DNA from 3 places in the Luteibacter sahnii genome. Region 2 is predicted to be linked to each of the others. Evidence: riboswitches for the same ligand, from Rfam matches in the RefSeq annotation. Region 2 holds a riboswitch; each other region holds the start of a gene.
The links. A riboswitch is a leader RNA that binds a small molecule or an ion and turns the genes downstream of it on or off. The one in region 2 is predicted to bind cobalamin.

Region 1 (2,259 bases), on a different contig from region 2:
GTTGTGGTCGTGGCGGGCCGACAGCTGGATCTCATGCGGGCCGAACACGCCCTGGTAGAGTGCGAACACGCCCGTGTTGTCACGCCGGTCCTTCAGGTAATCGGTGTCGCTGCGCAGGCGCTCCTGCTGCAGGTCGACGCCGGCGCTGAGGGTCTGGCCCGGGGCGAGCGCGACGTCGTTCTGCCACGAGGCCTGATTGCGCCGCGAGTAGAGGTAACCGACGCGATACCTGTCCGGGTCGGTGACGATCGGCGCGAACGTCACCGGATCGCGCACCGTCTTGCCCAGGCCGTTGAGGTAATTGTCGGCCCGGTCCTGGTTCTGGCCCAGGGCCAGCGACATGCGCCAGCCGGCCATCACGTCGACGCCGAGCTTCGCACCGGCCACCTGTTGCGACCGCCGGGTGAGGTTCTGGAAATCGCCGTCGTATTCGATGGTGCCCTTGCTGCGCATCCAGGTGCCGGTCAGTTCCGTGCCGTCGTCCCAGCGATAGCCGCCGGCCAGCGCGCCGTTATAGGTGCGGTAGGCGTCGTCGTCCGGTTCGTCGGTGAAGCAGCCCTTGGACCCCTGCGCCGCGCCGATGCGGCACGCGTTGATGCCGGCCGTGTACTGGCCGCCGAGGCTGGCGTTGTACCAGCCGTGCGTGGTGCCCCCGGAGACGCCGACCTGGCCCTGGGTGTATCCGTGGCTACCCGTGCCGACCGACACGGTCGGTGCCGGCGGCTGCCCCGCCTCGCCGTGACGGGTGAAGATCTGGATCACGCCGCCGATCGCATCCGAGCCGTAGAGGCTCGAGCGCGGGCCACGCACGATTTCGATGTGGTCGATCTGTTCCACCGGGAGCTGTTCGTAGGCGGGCAGGCCGGCGCCGACGGTGCCCACACGGACGCCGTCGACCAGCACCAGGGTGTGCGCGCTGTTGGTGCCGCGCATGAAGAGCGACGTCTGCTGGCCGATACCGCCCGTGTTCGCCATGACCACGCCGGGCAGGCCGGTGAGCAGGTCCTGGACGCTGGTCGGTTGCAGGCGGTCGATGTCCTCGCGCGAGATCACGGTCACCGGGGCGAGCACCTCGTCGAGCGGGGTGGGCGCGCGATTGGCGGTCACCACGACCGGATCGAGCCGGTCGCCGGCGACGCCGTCGGCCGCGTGCGCGGAGGCGATGGACGACAGCAGGGCCGTCGCGAGCAGGGTCTTCTTCATGAAACGGGTCCTCGTCACGCTGCGATGGACGTCGCGACGGGAAGACGAACGACGCGCACGACCGGGGCCGCGGGCGGTCCGGATCCGCCCGCCGCGAATCGTCCGAATAAGAAAACGGCCGCATCTGAGAGGCTTCTCAGGCGGACGTTCGCGCGGGCCGGTCTCCGGACTCGCGCCGGCCATCGACGATGGCTCGCCGCCGGCACCTTCCCATCCTCAAGGACAGTGGCGTCGGCCGGCGGCGGAGGACCCAGGGGACCTCGCGGCGCATACCGTTGCGGGGGCAGTGCCGGCCTTGCCGCATTGGCGGCGCACCGGCTTCCCGTTTCATCCCGTCGGCCGAACGCCGGCCGGGACACCCGAACGGGCGCCACTTTAGCCACGGACGGGCGCCAAGTCACGAATTTCTAACGATCGCTTGACATTCGCAATCTTTTGCGGGTAGTTGGTCATCGATGTCGCCGGGCGCAAGTTCTTGCGCCGACAGGGGGCGGTCGACCCGGGGGATCCGGTCGGGCGTGGCGACATCGCGTTTGAACGTTGGGCCCGGCCGAGCCGCGGACGGGCCCTTTGGCGGTTCAATTCGGGGAGACACCACACCATGCAGATGTGCCATTCCGGCGGCCGCGCGCCGCGTCGCTCCACCCTGTGCCTCGCGCTGGCCCTGTGCTTCGCCAGCGGGTCGGTCATGGCCCAGTCCAATGCGTCCGGCGTCGTTTTCGGCCGCGTCGCGCAACCGGAGGGCGCCACGGTGCGCCTGGAAAACCTCGACACCGGCTTCGCCCGCGATACCGGCGTGGACGCCGAGGGTCGCTACCGCGTGCCGTCGTTGCCGATCGGCCGCTACAAGGTGACGCTGCAACGCGGCGGCCAGGTCGTGGAGAGCCGCGACAACGTGCAGGTGAACATCGGCGGCGGCATCGACGTCTCGTTCGCGGGCGCGGCCGCCGGCAGCGCCCAGGCGCAGACGCTCGAAGGCGTGCAGGTCACCGGCAACGCGCTGCCGGCGATCGACGTCTCGTCCGTCGACTCGCGTACGGTGCTCACCTCGCAGCA
Region 2 (2,259 bases):
CGTAGCGATCGAACCACGCCACGCCGGTCGCCGGCGGATCGTCGGCGGAAAGGAACACCGAAGGCGACAGCACCGCCGACAGCCAGGCCAATGGCCGGGTCTCGCCGAGGATCTGACCCGCGAATGCCAGCGTGGTGGTGACGATGGCGTCTGCCCCGGCGCAGACCGGCGCCAACGCCGCGTAGCTCGCCGCCACGTCGACCGCGGCGAGGTCGCGCACGACGAAGCGTGGCCCCCGCACGGGATGGAAAGCGCGCGCGGCGAACGCTGCCTTGTCATCGGGCTCGGCGATGCCCGTGGCGTTGATGAACTCCAGCCCGGCGGCGGCCACCGCCTGCTGGTGCATGCCGTGCGCGCCGACCGTCACCTGGTGGCCACGGCGGACGAGCTCCCGGCCCACGGCAAGGAAGGGAAAGAGATCGCCCTGCGATCCCACCGTTGCGATCACGACATGGCCTGGCTTCATGCCCCCCATGGTGGCGCATTTGACTTCCGCCGTGCGGACGACTAATTTCCGGGTCGCCAGCGGTCTTTATCTTCGTATTCGAATACAAAGATAAAGCTAAGAGGGAAGCCGGTGGGAATCCGGCGCTGCCCCGCAGCGGTATGTGGAGACGAGCCCGTCAAACGCACTGAAAGCGTCCGCGCTTTCGGGAAGCGACGGTCGAGGCGGCATCGACGATGCCACATCCACGAGCCCGAAGACCTGCCGCCAGCCGGGGAGCGACGTCTCTCCGTCCGACCTGGGTCCGCTCCCGCCGGGGCGGCACCGGTTCGCCCGCGGGGGCGAAGGTCGACGGTCAGCACCACGCCGCCGGGCTCGCGCCGGGTGGCACGCGGCTTGCCGCCCTTCCCTCCTCTTTGCCACTGAAGAGGATGTCCACTCATGCCACACGTTACGTACCTCGGGTTTCCCCGGATCGGCCGGCGCCGCGAACTCAAGCGCGCGCTGGAGAGCCACTGGAAGGGAGACACCACCACCGACGACCTGCTCGCGGTCGCCGCCAGCCTGCGCCGGCGCCACTGGAAGCTCGCCTGCGACGCGGGCGCCGACAGCGTGCCCGTGAACGACTTCTCGTTGTACGACCACGTGCTCGACGCGGCCGTCGCGGTCGACGCGATTCCCGATCGCTACCGCACCCTGCAGGCGCGCGACCCGCTGGCGGCCTACTTCGCCATGGCACGCGGACACCAGGACAGCGGCGTCGACCTGCATGCCCTGGAAATGACCAAGTGGTTCGATACCAACTACCACTACATCGTCCCCGAACTCGTCGCCGGCCAGGTCTTCGCCGCCCGTCCCGGGAAGCTCGTCGGGGAGTTCCGCGAGGCGGTGGACGCCGGCCACCGGGCCCGCCCGGTGCTGCTGGGCCCGGTGAGCTTCCTGCGCCTGGCCAAGACGGTGGACGGCAGCGCGGCACTCGACCTCCTCGACGCCCTGCTGCCCGCCTGGCTCGGCCTGCTCGACGCGTTGGCGGACGCGGGCGCGGACTGGGTACAGGTGGACGAGCCCGTGCTGGTGCTCGACCTGGACGAGGCCACGCGCGCTGCGCTGCGCCGCACCTACGACGCGATCGCCGCACAGGGCCGCGTGCGCGTGCTGTTGGCGACCTACTTCGGCGCGCTGGACGACAACCTCGCCCTCGCCGGCGCATTGCCGGTCGCGGGGCTGCACGTGGACCTCGCCCGCGCACCCGGACAGCTTGAGCGCGTGCTCGACGCGCTGCCGTCCGATCGCGTGCTGTCCGCCGGGATCATCGACGGCCGCAACGTGTGGCTGAGCGATCCCGGCATCCTCCAGCCACGCGTCGCCCGGCTGCTCGAACGCGTGTCCGCGGATCGCCTGTGGTTGTCCACGTCGTGCTCGCTGCTGCATGTGCCGTTCGACGCCGAGGAAGAAACGCGGCTGCCGTCGCACATCGCATCGTGGCTGTCGTTCGCGCGGCAGAAGATCGGCGAGTTACGGTGTTACGCGGATGCCGGCACCGGCGACGCGACCGCGATCCGCGTCCTCGATCGGCAACGCGAAACCCTCGCCGCGCGGCAGGCCTCGCCCGAGGTGGTACGCGCGGATGTCCGGGCCCGCGTGCGCGGCCTCACGCCGCAATTCGCCCAGCGTCGCTCGGCCTATGCCCACCGTTCGGCCGTGCAGCGCGAGCGCTTCGGCTTGCCCGACCTGCCCACCACCACCATCGGTTCGTTTCCGCAAACCCGCTCGCTGCGCAGCGCCCGCGCCGCCCACCGCGCCGGCCACCTCAA
Region 3 (2,259 bases), on a different contig from region 2:
TATCGGCGTAGACGCTGTTTTCGTCGTCGGTGGAGAGATCGGCGCTGCGACCGACGTTGAGCGTGACCAGCGCGTCGCCCGACGGGCGGTAGCGGACGCGGCCGCCGACAGCCTGCGTGGCGGACGCGGCGAAGTTACTGCTGGTACCGTCGTAGTGATTGCGGCCTTCGCTGCGCATGGCGCTCGCGTCGGCGTCCCACTGCTCGTCGAAGCGCCAGCCCCCCTTGAGCGAGAGCGCGTTGTTCCGATAACCGTCGCGGTCCGGTTCGTAGGTGTAGCACCCGCCGCCGCCCGGGCTGGGCTTGCCCCGGCACGCATTGATGCCGTCGGTCTGGTCGTGCGTGGCTTCCACCGCGTACCAGCCCTGCTTGCCGCTGCCGGCGAAGCCCGCCGACCCACGCAGGGTGGACCAGCTGCCGACGCCCAGCGAAAAGCTGGGCACGAAGGCGCCCTGCGGCCGGCGGGTGAAGATCTGGATGACACCGCCCAGGGCTTCGGAGCCGTAAAGGCTCGAGTACGGACCCCTTACGATTTCGATCCGTTCGATCTGGTCGACCGGAATATCCTGGAACGCGGCGGTGCCGGAGGTGACCGACCCGATCCGCACGCCGTCCACCAGCACCAGCACGTGGTCCGCGTCGGTGCCGCGCATGAACACGGAGGTCGACTTGCCCGGTCCGCCGTTGTTGGCGATGGACACGCCCGGCACGCCGCGCAGCAACTCCGCGAGGGAGCTGGGCTGCAAGCGCTCGATGTCGGCGCGATCGATGACGGTGGACGCGGCCAGCACCTGCGAGGCGGCCTGTTCGGTGCGCGAGGCGGTGACGACGACCTGGTCGAGGTCGGTGGACACCTCGTCGGCCTGGGCAAGGGCAGGCAAGACGAAAGCCGTCGCGACGGCGAGCGCGAGGCGGGACGAACGGAACATCGTGGTGTCACTCCCTACGAGCCGCGCCAACCCGCGCGGCATGGATGCGTGGGACGGACGCAGGGAGACGGGGAGCGCCGACGATGGACGGCCACCCTCGACAGGCCCTCCGCCAGTCCGGTGTCGCCTCGAGGCCGGTCTCCGGGCTTGCGGGCATGGGACGTGCGTCCCATCGGACCGGCGCCTTCCCATGCCAGGGGCACAGTGGCGTAGAGCCGGTCGTTCACTCGCTTACCGTTGCGGGGGCAGCTCCGGAATGGCGCGGCGCGAGAGCGCCCGCGCGTCACCGGATTCCCGTTTCAATCGCCGTCGTCAGACGTCGGCGATCACCTTGGGCCCGGGCAGTGTAGCCGAACCACGCGCGTGCCGGTCGCGCCAGCGCAGGCAGGGGCGCTCGACCGTGTAGTGCAGCAGGGCGCCGCAGGCCAGCGTGGTGGCGGCGAACACGGCAAAACGGAGGAAACGATGCGCCGCCAGGTGGTCGCCAAGGGCGGCCGCGGTCAGAGCAAACGCCCCCTTGTGACTCAGGTAGAGACTGTAGGACGCGCGGGCGAGCCAGCCCACCCCCGGCAGGCGAACGGCGACCGGGCCGCGTGTCGCGCTGCATGCGGCGACGAAGGCGGCCATGGCGGTCGCCAGCAACGGGTATCCGAGCACGCAAGACCAGAACGCCGTGCGCCGCCCCGTGAACACGGCCAGGGAAAGGATGAGCAGCACACCGGCGAGCGTCAGCAGACGGCCCTGCCGCGCGTGCAAGCCAGCCATCCACGCGGGTCGGTACACCGCGCAGGCCGCGAGCGAGACACCGGCGACCAGGCCGTCCAATCGCGCGTAAGTGGGGTAGTAGAGGTAGCGCAGGTAGGATGGCCCCTCCGGGTCGGCATGGGCGACCTGCGTCTGCCATAGCCACGCGCGCAGGATCACGCCACCGACCACGACCAGCCCCAGAACGGCCAGCCCCCGGAGCAACGACGGCCGCCTGGCCAGGGCCAGGGCGAGGAACGGAAACACCAGGTAGAAGTGTTCCTCCACGCACAACGACCACACATGCGAAAACGCCGAACGCTCCGGTGCGTCGAACAGCAGGTTGAAGGTGAAGGTCGGAAACTGCCACCACGGCTGCATCAAGGGCGTTTCGCGCCAGGCAGGCCAGCACAGGTACAAGACCAGCACCACGGCGAACGCGGGCAGGATGCGAAAGGCGCGCCGCCGATAGAATTCGGCCAGGTCGACCGTGCCGTTTGCGGCGACCGACGCCAGCACCTGGCGGCCGATGAGGTAACCGCTTAGCACGAAGAACAGGTCGACACCCATCCAGCCTGACGTTTCGA

Region 1: another riboswitch for cobalamin. It lies ahead of PI246_RS15775 (TonB-dependent receptor domain-containing protein); the one in region 2 lies ahead of metE (5-methyltetrahydropteroyltriglutamate--homocysteine S-methyltransferase).
Region 3: another riboswitch for cobalamin. It lies ahead of btuB (TonB-dependent vitamin B12 receptor); the one in region 2 lies ahead of metE (5-methyltetrahydropteroyltriglutamate--homocysteine S-methyltransferase).

Annotation. Positions count from the first base shown of each region.
Region 1 is NZ_JAQLOK010000007.1:54,758-57,016, forward strand. It holds gene PI246_RS15775 (TonB-dependent receptor domain-containing protein) at 1-1,203, opposite strand, end outside; cobalamin riboswitch at 1,342-1,581, opposite strand; gene PI246_RS15780 (TonB-dependent receptor) at 1,805-2,259, shown strand, end outside.
Region 2 is NZ_JAQLOK010000002.1:885,701-887,959, forward strand. It holds gene PI246_RS09330 (glycosyltransferase) at 1-466, opposite strand, end outside; cobalamin riboswitch at 510-728, shown strand; gene metE (5-methyltetrahydropteroyltriglutamate--homocysteine S-methyltransferase) at 887-2,259, shown strand, end outside.
Region 3 is NZ_JAQLOK010000003.1:373,567-375,825, reverse strand. It holds gene btuB (TonB-dependent vitamin B12 receptor) at 1-928, opposite strand, end outside; cobalamin riboswitch at 1,044-1,277, opposite strand; gene PI246_RS11925 (acyltransferase family protein) at 1,241-2,259, opposite strand, start outside.